Regions from separate parts of the Microbacterium aurantiacum genome, predicted to be linked through region 3. Evidence: predicted binding sites of a transcription regulator. Region 3 holds the regulator's gene; each other region holds the start of a gene.
What was found. Region 3 encodes HrcA, which represses chaperone genes, less so after heat shock. Its sites were predicted from a motif close to TTNGCACTCGNNNNNNNCGAGTGCNAA; they were not measured.
Positions count from the first base shown of each region.

Region 1: the regulator HrcA is predicted to act here: its motif matches at 1,646-1,672, upstream of groES (co-chaperone GroES).
Region 2: the regulator HrcA is predicted to act here: its motif matches at 1,801-1,827, upstream of KZC50_RS07250 (Hsp20/alpha crystallin family protein).
Region 4: the regulator HrcA is predicted to act here: its motif matches at 1,871-1,897, upstream of groL (chaperonin GroEL).

Region 1 is NZ_JAHWXH010000001.1:194,994-198,197, reverse strand. It holds gene KZC50_RS00885 (Hsp70 family protein) at 1-1,275, opposite strand, end outside; gene groES (co-chaperone GroES) at 1,756-2,052, shown strand; gene KZC50_RS00875 (cyclase family protein) at 2,206-2,841, opposite strand; gene KZC50_RS00870 (purine-cytosine permease family protein) at 2,834-3,204, opposite strand, start outside.
Region 2 is NZ_JAHWXH010000001.1:1,566,163-1,569,366, forward strand. It holds gene KZC50_RS07240 (L-serine ammonia-lyase, iron-sulfur-dependent, subunit alpha) at 1-478, shown strand, start outside; gene KZC50_RS07245 (hypothetical protein) at 573-1,559, opposite strand; gene KZC50_RS07250 (Hsp20/alpha crystallin family protein) at 1,885-2,340, shown strand; gene KZC50_RS07255 (MarR family winged helix-turn-helix transcriptional regulator) at 2,411-2,848, opposite strand; gene KZC50_RS07260 (DUF2207 domain-containing protein) at 2,894-3,204, shown strand, end outside.
Region 3 is NZ_JAHWXH010000002.1:404,467-407,670, forward strand. It holds gene dnaJ (molecular chaperone DnaJ) at 1-1,013, opposite strand, end outside; gene hrcA (heat-inducible transcriptional repressor HrcA) at 1,059-2,105, opposite strand; gene hemW (radical SAM family heme chaperone HemW) at 2,189-3,204, opposite strand, start outside.
Region 4 is NZ_JAHWXH010000001.1:1,994,876-1,998,079, forward strand. It holds gene KZC50_RS09395 (DUF2332 domain-containing protein) at 1-604, shown strand, start outside; gene KZC50_RS09400 (DUF3263 domain-containing protein) at 614-859, shown strand; gene KZC50_RS09405 (LytR C-terminal domain-containing protein) at 905-1,480, shown strand; gene KZC50_RS09410 (cold-shock protein) at 1,609-1,812, shown strand; gene groL (chaperonin GroEL) at 1,934-3,204, shown strand, end outside.

The DNA.
Region 1 (3,204 bases), on a different contig from region 3:
GACCTTCTCGACGGGCTTCGCCGCCTCGGCCTTCTTCTCGGCATCCGTCGTGTCGCCCGTGAAGAGCGCACCGTCGATGCGGAGGGGAGCGGCGAGGGCGTCGCTCGTGGGGAGCGGCGCGCCGATGCTGTACCCGCCGCGGTCGAGGCCGTTCTCGCTCGCGAGCTGCGCGTTGCCGCCGAAGACCTCCGGGGCGTAGACCGCCGCGGCGCCGCTGACGGCGACCACGGCCGCGAGGGCGACCGCTCCGCCCGAGACGTAGGCGGCCGCGGGCACGCGGCGGAGCCACGGGCGGCGCGGGCGAGCCGGCGGTGCCTCGTCCTCCGCGGCGGCGGCGGCCGCTGCCTCGGAGGCTTCGGTCTCGGCCGCGGCATCCGCTGCGGAGACGATCGCCGCGTCGGCGGCCTCCAGGGCGGCGCCGAGGGCGATGACCGCCTTCGGGTCGGTGTCGACGGCGATCGGCCGGTCGAACCGCTCCGAGAGCAGCTGCGCCACGCGGGGGATCCGGGAGGACCCGCCGGTGAGGAGGATCGCGTCGAGATCGGATGCCTCCACCGCGGCGGCTTCCATCGCATCGCCGAGCACCTCGATGGTGCGCTCGATGTCGTTCTCGATCATCGCCTCGAACTCGTCGCGCGTCAGGCGGACGGCGGTCGAAGTGCCGCCGAGGAGCACGGGGACCGTGGCCTCGGAGTCGAAGGAGAGCGCTTCCTTGGCCTCGACGCATTCGCGCCGGAGCCCCGCGAGGGCGACCCGTGCGTCGGCGTCGCCGAGGAGGGTTGTGACGTCCAGCCGCGCGGCGGACAGGACGTGGCGGAGGACCGCATCGTCGAAGTCGGCGCCGCCGAGGTCTTCGATGCCGGTCGGCGAGCCGATGATCGTCAACGAACCGGATGCGGTCTTGCGGAGCAGGACGGCGTCGAAGGTGCCGCCGCCGAAGTCGTAGACGGCGAGCGTCGACCCGGGCGCCAGCGGATTGGTCGCCTCATAGTGGCGCGCTGCCGCGACCGGCTCGGCGATGATCTCGACCTGGCCGATGCCGGCGCGCACGAGGGCGGCGCGGATGAGGTCGGTGCGGTATGTGCCCCAGGCGACCGGGACGGTCACGACGACCGACGACGGCAGGCGCCCGAAGCGCTCCGTCGCCACCGTCGAGACCCAGTCGACGAGGAGGGCGAGCAGGTCTTCGGGCGCGAAGGTGCGCCCGCCGACGTTGACCGGAACCTCGTCGCCCACGCGGCGCTTGACCTCGCGGACGAGACGTTCCGGCTGCACGAGTCCTCTGCGTTCTGCGGCATCGCCGAAGAGCACGTCCCCGGCGGAGACGTAGATCGAACTCGGTGCCGCATCAGCATGCCTCCCCAGAGGCAGGATGTGTACCTGCGGTTTCCCCTCATCTTCTGTTGTGTGCGATATTGCGGCTGCGGTGCGGCTTGTGCCCGCGTCGACAGCCAATATGTAGGGCCTCGGCATTTCGTCCCCCATGACGATTCGGCGTCGGCCTCCCCCGGGAACTGTCTACCACGCCTGCCCCGTCCGCGCGAGGCCCGATCGGATTCTTTCGTCACCGATCGACATGGGAGAGGGAGGCCTCTCGCAAAGGGAGGAGGCTCGGTGGCCGCGCCTGATACCCGGCGTCATGAAGTTGGCACTCACGTTGCATGAGTGCCAGCGGTTTGCCTACACTTGCGTTAGCACTCTCACCGTGAGGTTGCTAACGAGTCTTGAGTCTCACAGGAAAGCAGAGGTAGACCCGTGTCGGTTTCCATCAAGCCGCTCGAGGACCGCATCGTCATCAAGCAGGTCGAGGCCGAGCAGACCACGTCCAGCGGTCTGGTCATTCCCGACACCGCGAAGGAGAAGCCCCAGGAGGGCGAGGTCGTCGCGGTGGGCCCCGGTCGCATCGACGACAACGGCAACCGCGTCCCGCTCGACGTCGCCGTCGGCGACCGCGTGATCTACAGCAAGTACGGCGGCACCGAGGTCAAGTTCGGTGCGGACGAGTTCCTCGTCCTGTCGGCGCGCGACGTCCTGGCGGTCGTCGTCCGCTGAACCGCGTTCTTCGCGTTTCTCGCAGAGAGGGTCGGATGCTTCGGCATCCGGCCCTCTCTCGTTCGTCTACCCCCCCGGTTCACTTGTCGCCTCTTGCGGGTGTTCGCGCCAGCGACCCGCAAGAGGCGACAAGTGAACCGAAGAAGAATCGCGTCAGGGGAGGAAGGCGACCGCGCGGACGGGCGCGCCGTCGCCGTCGATCCGCAGGGGGAAGAATCCGACGCGCAGGCGTGCGGGCAGCCCCTCCAGGCCGCAGACGTTCTCCACGATCAGCCCGTCCGCGCCCAGCACGACCTCGTGCACCGGGAACGTCTCCGTCGCCGGCTCCGTCGGGTCGGGGCTCAGGGTGTCGACGGCGAGCACGCGCATGCCGCGCGCACGCAGCTCCCGCGCGGCATCCGGATCCAGGAACGGATGCCGCACCGCGGCGTCCTCGGCGAAGTGGGCTGCCCAGCCGGTGTCGATGATCACGATCGGCGGGACGTCGGCGGGCAGCGGCCCCGCGGCCTCCAGCTCCGCCAGCCCGTAGCGCTGCCCCGCACGGAGTCCGGGCGCCCGCAGGACGACCGCGTCGCCGACGAGTTCGTCCAGCGCCACCTCCGCCATCGTGCGGCCACCGGCGACGGTGTGCGCGGGCGCGTCCACGTGCGTCCCCGCGTGCGACCCCAGGTGCCACGACGTCACCGCGACCCCGTCGCGCGACAGCGTCAGTGCCTCCTCCGACGACACCGCGGGGTCGCCCGGGTAGACCGTCATCCCCGCACGGACCGGGTGCGACAGGTCACGCACGCTTCGCCGCCCGTCGCGGGCCCGGCTCCGGCTCCGATTCCGACGCCGCCTCGACGGCATCCGCGAGATGGACGGCCGGCCCGAACGGCTCAGCCGACCGGCGGGGGAGGGAGACGAGCAGATAGACGACGAAGGTGAGGATGAACGCGGGCACGGTCGCGCCGAAGGGCAGCGGCCACACGTACGCCCAGACGTAGGCCGAGGTCGCGCCGACGACCCACGACAGCACGGCCCAGACGTTCACGCCGCCGGTGTACCAGAACGACCCGCCGCGGGCGGAGAGGATGTCGGCGCCGTAGCGGCCGCGCCGGATCACGTAGTAGTCGACGATCATGATCGCGAACACCGGCGCGAACAGCGCGC
Region 2 (3,204 bases), on a different contig from region 3:
GCTCGCGGACGAGGACGCCGTGGCCGACGCGAACCGGCGGCGCGGCATCCGTCGGTTCCTGCTGACCGCGACGGCGCTCGGATCGCTCTTCAAGGCGAACGCGTCCATCTCGGGCGCCGAGGGCGGGTGCCAGGCCGAGGTCGGGTCGGCGTGCGCGATGGCGGCAGGCGGGCTGACGGCGGTCATGGGCGGGACGAACCGCCAGATCGAGAATGCGGCCGAGATCGCCATGGAGCACCACCTCGGGCTCACGTGCGATCCGGTCGGCGGGCTGGTGCAGATCCCGTGCATCGAGCGGAACGCCATCGCGGCCTCGACGGCGGTGACCGCCGCGCGGCTGGCGCTCCGCGGCGACGGGAGTCACTACGTCTCGCTGGACGCGGTCGTGGAGACCATGCGTCAGACCGGTATCGACATGTCGACGAAGTACAAGGAGACGAGCGAGGGCGGTCTCGCCGTCAACGTCATCGAGTGCTGACGCGCGGGCGCCGGAGTTCGGCGTGCGCGTTCATGTGGCAGTCGTCGCCCCCTCCCCGTTCGCGAGGCGGCGAGAACTGCCACTTGAACGTACGTCATCGCGGGCGCGTGCCATCCCACCCTCGGCGTCGGAGCACATCGTCGACGATCGCAACCGCGGTGCGCCGGTGGCGGACGTGCCGCGCGGTGAGGCGGACCACCTCCCATCCGAGCGCCGAGTATGCGGCGTACTTCTCGATGTCGCGGTCCCACTGCGCGCGGTCCACGCGGTGATGGTCTCCCTCGATCTCGACGATCGTGCGGTAGGTGGGGTAGACGAACTCGCTGATTCCGACGAGGCGTCCCTGACGATCGCAAACCTCGACGTCGAGATCGGCATCAGGAAGGCCCGCCGCAGCAGCATCGAGGCGGTAGTCGGTCTCGAGCGGTGAGGCGCTGCCCTCGCGGATGAGTTCGAGCGCCGTGCGGAGCTTTCGCGCGCCGATGCGGCGGCCGGCAGTGAGGGAGGCGCGGAGGTCGTCGATCGTCGCGAGGCGCGCGTGCGGCATTTGTGATCCGACTGAGTCGCGTGGGACGCGCACGAAGGCATCGCCGAGGATGACGAGCTCCCGGACGTCGAGTTCGGCGCCGAGCATCGACCACGTCGAGGGCGGGTCTGTCACGGGCAGGTCATCGACCGTCGCGATGCGAGCGAGGTCGCGAGAGACCTTCACACCGCGGATGCCGCGCCGACGCGGCGCGCGCACCGGGTCGGGGACCGCGACCACGAGGTCGGCGCCCGGATCGACGGGTCCGCCGAGGAGGACGGCTGCGGTCCGCCCGGCGAACACCGCGTGCGCGGGCATGATCTGGGCGTAAGCAACCGCGAGGCGGCGGGTGCGCTCGCGGATCGTGCGCTGCCGCCAGAGGGGATCGATGACGGATGCCGGCGGCTCGGCATCCGTCACGGCTCGTACTCCGCGGAAGGGTGCGGAGAGATCCCGCGCGCGAAGGCGCCGAGGTGTGACACCGGCGGCCTGCGCCTCGGCGCACGAGAAGGCGGGACCGAGGCCGTCGGGCAGGGGGCGTGGTGCGACGGGCATCGGCCCACCCTTCCGCGTGTACCCCGGTCTCGCGGGTCCGTGCGCCCGTGTCTGTGTGCGGTGCGCCCCCACCGCATCGATGCCGCTCGCTGGGGAGGAGGGGCGCCGTTGTCCCTTCGCTCGCCTCGAGTGGCAGCCATGGTCGCCTCGGCGCGTATGAGGCGGCGAGAACTGCCACTCGAACGGGCGCCGGCGCGGAGCCCTGTTCGCCGAGGGCGAACGCGAGCGAGAGGGCGAAAATCTGGCACTCGACACCCGAGAGTGCTAATCTCATCGTAGTTGAGTCGAGTGGACTCAACTCTGGACCATTCGAGAGGAGAACACCATGGCCACGTACGACCCCTTCCGTGACCTCGACCGCCTCGCCACGAGCCTCTTCGACACGCGCCGCGGCCCGCGCCGCATGCCGATGGACCTCTACCGCGACGGCGACCACTACGTCCTGACCGCCGACCTCCCCGGCATCGACCCCGGTTCGGTCGACGTCGACGTCGACGGCCAGCTGCTCACGATCCGTGCCGAGCGCACGCTGCCCTCCGGCGACGGCGTGAAGTGGATCACGCGCGAGCGCGAGGCGGCGAGCTTCCTGCGCCAGCTCAACCTCGGCCAGGGCATCGACACCGAGCGCATCTCGGCGAACTACAGCAACGGCGTCCTGAGCGTCACGATCCCCGTGAGCGAGAAGGCCAAGCCCCGGAAGATCGAGGTGATGGCCGACGGCACGAGCCCCGTCATCCAGGCGCACGAGAGCGCTGACGGTCCGCAGCCCGTCGAGCAGTGATCGCTTCGCCGACTCCGTGAGAGGAGCCCGTCCGCACCCTGCGGGCGGGCTCCTTCGGTGTTCGGGGGCGTCAGGCCGACGCGGGCCGGCGACGGAGCTTCGCCGTGAGGTCGCGCAGCTGGGCGAGCTCGGCGTCGTCGAGAGGGGACATCCGTTCCGCGATCGCCTTGCCGTGCGCGGAGGCGACGCGTCGGAAGACGGCGGCTCCGGCATCCGTCGCGGTGACGAGCGAGCCGCGTCGGTCATCGGGATCGGCGCATTTCGTCAGCAGTCCGCGCGAGACCATGCGGTCGACGAGTCGCGAGACGCTCGGCTGGCTGATGAGCATGTTGGCTGTCACGTCGCGGAGGCGCGCGGTCATCTCCGGCCCACGGGTGACGGTGAGGAGCACGTCGTACTCGGCCTGGCCGAGCTCGTCGTCGAAGTCGCTGCTGATCTCGTGGAACACCTCGTGCTGCGCCCGGAAGAGGCTTTCCCAGGCGTCGATGGCGAGGCGGCGATCAGTCATGCAGACCAGGGTACGGCCGAGAGGGCCTCGCCGTAGGCTGGCCGCATGGCGACGCGCAGACTTCGGTCACTTTTCGGTGCTCGAGCGGCGGGGGTGGTCGCGATCGCCGCGGCCCTCACCGCGACGACGGGGATGATCGGTGCGGGTGCGGCATCCGCCGAACCGGTGAGCACGGTGTCGACGGATGTCGACGACTTCACGTTCGACAGCATGGATGTCGACTACTCCATCGGCCGCGGTGAGGACGGCGCGAGCGCCCTGACCGTGGCGGAGACCTTCGTGGCCCGCTTCCCCGAGTACGACCAGAATCGCGGCATGCGGCGGATCGTTCCGGACTCCTATCTCGGCGCCCCGCT
Region 3 (3,204 bases):
TCCTCGATCAGCGCACGTTCCTTCGCGTCGAGTCGGGTGGGGGTCACGACGTGGACTCCCACGCGCAGATCGCCGCGCTGAGAACCGCGCAACGGCGTGATGCCGCGTCCCTTGATGGTCAGGACGTCTCCCGCCTGCACGCCGGGACGGATCTCGAGATCGACCGGGCCGTCCAACGACGTGATGGTGGTGGTCGTCCCGAGGATCGCGTCGGGCATCGACACCTCGAGGGTGGCGAGCAGATCGTCCCCCTCGCGGCTGAACGCGTCGTGCGGGGCGACGGAGATCTCGATGTACAGGTCGCCGTTCGGGCCGCCGGCGGGCCCCACCTCTCCCGAGCCCGGAAGCTGGAGGCGGAGACCGGTCTCGACGCCGGCGGGGATGTCGAGGGAGACCGTTCGGCGGGAACGGACCCGTCCCTGTCCCTGGCAGGTGGCGCACGGGTACGGGATGGTCGTGCCGTATCCCTGGCAGACCGAGCAGGGCTGGCTCGTGACGACGTTCCCGAGCAGGCTGCGGACCTGGCGCTGGACGTGCCCCGATCCGTGGCAGATGTCGCATGTCACCGGTGCGGTGCCCGGCTGGCAGCACGAGCCCTCGCAGGTCTCGCACGCGACGGCGGTGTCGACCTCGATGTCGCGGTGCACGCCGAAGACGACGTCGCCGAGTTCGAGGGAGACCTTCACGAGGGCGTCCTGGCCGCGCTCCCGACGCGACCGCGGACGCCCCGCGCGGGTGCCGCCGCCGCCGAAGAAGGTCTCGAAGATGTCACCGAAGCCGCCGAACCCGGCACCGCCGAGTCCACCGCCGTCGCCGCCCATGTCGTACCGGGCACGCTGATCGGGGTCGCTCAGCACGTCGTACGCGTGGGTGACGAGCTTGAAGCGCTCGGCCGCGTCGTCTCCCGGATTGACATCCGGGTGCAACTGGCGGGCCAGGCGCCGGTACGCCTTCTTGATCTCATCCGGACTGGCGTCGCGCGCGACGCCGAGGACCTCGTAGTGGTCAGTCACGGTGGCCTTTCTGCCCGCGCGGAACGCGGGGTCGGGTGAGCGGCGTCAGCGGCCGCTCTCGTCTTCTTCGAGGATCCGCGTGAGGTATCGGGCCACGGCCCGCACCGCCGCGAGATTGGTCGGGTAATCCATCCGCATCGGACCGAGGAGACCGACGCGCGCACGGGTACGCGCACCGGTCACGTCGTAGTCGCTGGCCAGGACGGATGCCTCGCCGAGGCCGAACGGTTCGTTCTCGCGCCCGATGCTCGCGGCGAGGCCCTGATCGTCCGCGACCATCTCGCCCATCAGCCGGAGGATCGTCACCTGCTCTTCGATCGCTTCGAGGAGCGGGTAGATGCTGCCGCGGAAATCCGCTTCACTGCGGGCGAGGTTCGCGCTGCCGGCCATCACGAGGCGGTCCTGCCGGAAGTGTTCGAGCTCCTCGGCCACGGCCTTCGCGATGACGATCGTGGCCTTCTCCCGCGGGACCGTGGGTTCGTCCGGTGTGGCTATCCGCTCGGCGATGCGCTCGAGTCCCTCCCGCACGGGCCTGCCGACGAGGAGGGTTCCCAGCTCCGCCCGGATCCGGCCGAGATCGCTGTCGTCGAACTCGTCGCGCACGAAGGCGACGCGCTGCGACACCCGTCCGGTGTCGGTGACGACGATGACCAGCATCCGTCCGCCGCCGAGCTGCACGAGCTCCACATGGGTGACGCGTGCCCGGGCGAACGAGGGATACTGCACGATCGCGACCTGTCCCGTGAGGCTGGTCAGGGCGCGCACCGTGCGCGTGAGGACGTCGTCCAGGTCGCTCGACCCCTCCAGGAAGGAGGCGATGGCGCTGCGCTGCGCGGTGCTCAACGGGCGGAGCTCCGCCAGATGGTCGACGAAAACGCGGTAACCCTTGTCGGTGGGAACCCTGCCGGATGAGGTGTGCGGAGCCGCGATGAGCTCCTCGTCCTCGAGCTGGGCCATGTCGTTTCGGATCGTCGCGGCGGACACACCGAAGGCGTGCCGATCGACGATCGCCTTGCTGCCCACGGGCTCACGCGTGTCGACGTAGTCCTGAACGATGGCGCGCAGCACTTGGAGGCCCCGCTCGCTGACCATGCCACCTCCTCGGACGATCGTTGGCACTCACCGGAATCGAGTGCCAATTCTACTCGATGGCCCCGGGTCGGGTCGGGAGGCGCTCAGGAGGTCAGTGCGCGGGCCACCGTGTCGCCGAGGAGACGTCCGCGCAGCGTCAGCACCACCCGACCGTGGACCGCTGCCGCGCCGTCGACCAGTCCGTCGGCGATCAGAGCGGCGAGAGCACGTCGTCCGGACGCCGACAGACGCTCGACGGGAAGCCCCTCGCGGATGCGGGTGCGGAGGAGCACCTCCTCCCATCGGCGCGCTGTCGCGTCCGGCGTCTCGCGTCCCGCCGCCGGCGACTCCCCCGCGGCGAGGCGCGCGGCGTACGCCGCCGGGTGCCGCACATTCCAGAACCGGGTACCCGCGATGTGGCTGTGCGCGCCGGGGCCGTAGCCCCACCAGTCGGCACCCTCCCAGTACGCGAGATTGTGGCGTGAGCGGCTGTCGGGGGTGCGTGCCCAGTTCGACACCTCGTACCAGTCGTATCCGGCCTCACCGAGGAGTGCGTCGGCCAGCTCGTACATGTCCGCCTGCAGATCGTCGTCGGGCGGAACGACCTCGCCGCGGCGGATCTGTCGGGCGAGCTTCGTCCCGTCCTCGACGATGAGGGCGTACGCGGAGATGTGATCGGGCTCCAGTGCGAGGGCGGCGTCGAGCGAGCGCCGCCAATCCTCCAGCGCCTCGCCCGGCGCGCCGTAGATCACGTCGACGCTCACCTGCAGACCCGCCGCCCGCGCGGAGTTCACCGCGGAGCGGACGTTCTCGGGGCGGTGTGTGCGATCGAGGCTCGCCAGCACGTGCGGGACCGCCGACTGCATGCCGACGGACATCCGGGTCACTCCGGCCGCCGCCAGCGCCTCGGCGGTGCCGTCGACGACCGTGTCGGGATTGGCCTCCACGGTCACCTCGGCGTCAGGGGCGATACCGAACTCCTCGGCGACGCCGTGGAGCATCCGCCCGAGGTCGCCTGCGGGAAGAAGGGTCGGGGTTCCGCCCCCGAGGAACACCGTCGTCGCGGGGCGCAACGGACCGCGCGCGGCGAGCTGCGCAGCAGAGAGGGTGATCTCCCGCC
Region 4 (3,204 bases), on a different contig from region 3:
CCGGTACGACCGGGACGGTGAGACGATCGCCCTCGACCCCGCCGGGGGTGCCTCGCGCGTCGTCCTGCGCTCGGAGCTGGCAGGAGACCCCAGGCTCCGGATGCCGCGCGTCGGCTGGCGCGGAGGCATCGACCTCGCCCCGCGCGATGCGGCCGACCCGGAGGATCGCCGCTTCCTCGAGACGCTCGTGTGGCCGGGGGAGGAGGGCCGGGCCGCCCGCATCCGTGCGGCGCTGGACATCGCCCGCGACGACCCTCCGACCCTGCTGCGCGGCGACGCGTCGGATCCGGCGGTCCTCGCCCGCGCGGTATCCCTGGTGCCCGAGGAGCTGACGCTCGTGGTGACCACTCCGGGCGTCCTCCCGCACGTGCCGCGCGCCGGACGGGAGCGCATCGTCGAGACCCTCTCGCGCGGCGAGATCGCCGGGCGGCCGCTGCGCTGGATCACGATCGATCCGCGCGAGCTCCACGGCGCGTGGCGAGGGCCGGTGTCGGCCGAGGCGGATGGATTCGTCCTCGCCCTCGACGCGGAACCGCTCGCGACGGTCGATCCGCTCGGCGCACGCGTGGTGTGGCACCGCGGTTCCGGAGCGCCCCGGGGTTAGCGTGAGGGGGTGCCCCTCACCGACACCGACCGCGCCCTGCTCGATTTCGAGTCGCAGTGGCAGCGGCACGGCGGCGCCAAGGAGGAGGCGATCCGCGCGGAGCTCGCCCTGACGCCGGCGCGGTACTACCAGCTCCTCGGTCGCCTCATCGACACGGCGGAGGCGCAGGCCTACGACCCGATGCTCGTCAAGCGCTTGCGTCGCCTCCGCGAGGAGCGGCTGCGCGATCGCGCGGCGCGGGTCCGCCTCGGCTGAACCGGCGCTTCGGGCCTCACGGACCCGGGCCGGTAGCATCGTCTGGTGCCGAAGAACCGATACCCGAAGGATCGCTTCGACGACGTCCCCTCCGCTGGGCGCGTCGGCGCGCACCGCGCTGAGAACCCGCGCATGCGCGCCGGCGCCGTTCTGCTCTGGTCGGCGGTCGCGACGATCATCCTGATCGTCCTCGGCATCTTCGGAAGCCTCCTGCTCTCCGGTCGCATCGAGCTGTTCCCCGCCGAGGCGGAACCGGTGCCGACGGCGACCACCCCCGCGGTGGAGCCCGTCGTCGACACGGCCTACCAGGTGCTGATCCTCAACGCGACGGATGCCGCGGGCCTGGCGACGCAGACGAAGGATGCCGTCGTCGCGGCCGGATGGGCGGCGGACGACGTGCTCGCGAGCGAGGCCGGGTCGACCGACTTCCCCGAGACCACCGTCTACTACGTGGCGCCGGAGGACGAGGCCGCGGCGGCGGGTCTCGCGGACGTCATCGGCGGCGCGCGCACCGAGCAGAGCGACGCGTATCCGTCGGCGGATCCGGAGCGTTCGCAGCTCACGATCGTCCTGGGCGTGGATCGCACCGGTGGCGGGGAACCGGCTCCCGACGCCCCCTGAGCGCGCCCGGTGTTTCAGCCCGGTAAACACTTCGGTTCCGCCGTGTCAACAAGTGCCCTCCGGCCCCGTTTCGCGCCCCTCGGCATGCATACGATGACGCTGTCCCACCAGCAGCAGGAGAGATCAGCATGACCCAGGGCACCGTCAAATGGTTCAACGCCGAGAAGGGCTTCGGCTTCATCACGGTCACGGACGGACAGGACGTCTTCGTCCACTACTCCAACATCGACATGACCGGCTTCCGGGTCTTGGAGGAGGGGCAGACCGTCGAGTTCACGGTCGGTTCCGGCCAGAAGGGCCCGCAGGCGGAGTCGGTACGCGTCGTCGCCTGACCGCGCCCGCTGCTCGGGCCGGTGGCTTGCACTCGTGGGGGTCGAGTGCCAGAATGATTTAGCACTCCGCTTCGTTGAGTGCTAAATCCGTAAGCCACCGTCCTGGGAGGACGAAACCCACATGGCAAAGATCATCGCTTTCGATGAGGAGGCCCGTCGTGGCCTCGAGCGCGGCCTGAACATCCTGGCCGACGCGGTCAAGGTCACCCTGGGCCCCCGCGGCCGCAACGTCGTTCTCGAGAAGAAGTGGGGCGCCCCCACGATCACGAACGACGGCGTCTCGATCGCCAAGGAGATCGAGCTGGACGACCCGTTCGAGAAGATCGGCGCGGAGCTCGTCAAGGAGGTCGCCAAGAAGACCGACGACGTCGCCGGTGACGGAACCACCACCGCGACCGTCCTCGCTCAGGCGCTCGTGCGCGAGGGTCTGCGCAACGTCGCGGCCGGCGCCGACCCCATCAGCCTCAAGCGCGGCATCGAGAAGGCCGTCCAGGCCATCACCGCCGAGCTGCTCAACGGCGCCAAGGAGGTCGAGTCGAAGGAGCAGATCGCCGCGACCGCGTCGATCTCCGCCGCTGACCCCGAGATCGGCCAGCTCATCGCCGAGGCGATCGACAAGGTCGGCAAGGAGGGTGTGGTCACCGTCGAGGAGTCCAACACCTTCGGCACCGAGCTCGAGCTCACCGAGGGCATGCGCTTCGACAAGGGCTACCTGAACCCCTACTTCGTCACCGATCCCGAGCGTCAGGAAGCGGTCTTCGAGGACCCCTACATCCTGATCGCGAACCAGAAGATCTCGAACATCAAGGACCTTCTGCCCATCGTCGACAAGGTGATCCAGGACGGCAAGGAGCTCCTGATCATCGCCGAGGACGTCGAGGGCGAGGCGCTGGCGACCCTGGTGCTCAACAAGATCCGCGGCATCTTCAAGTCGGCCGCCGTCAAGGCCCCCGGCTTCGGCGACCGTCGCAAGGCGCAGCTGCAGGACATCGCGATCCTCACCGGCGGCCAGGTCATCACCGAAGAGGTGGGCCTCAAGCTCGAGAACGCGACGCTGGACCTCCTCGGTCGTGCCCGCAAGGTCATCATCACCAAGGACGAGACGACCATCATCGAGGGCTCCGGCGACGCCGGCCAGATCGAGGGACGTGTCACCCAGATCCGTCGTGAGATCGACAACACCGACAGCGACTACGACCGCGAGAAGCTCCAGGAGCGTCTCGCGAAGCTCGCCGGTGGCGTTGCCGTCATCAAGGCGGGTGCGGCGACCGAGGTCGAGCTCAAGGAGCGCAAGCACCGCATCGAGGACGCCGTCCGCAACGCGAAGGCGGCCGTCGAGGAGGGCATCGTCCCCGGTGGTGGCGTCGCGCTCATCCAGTCGGGCAAGAAGGC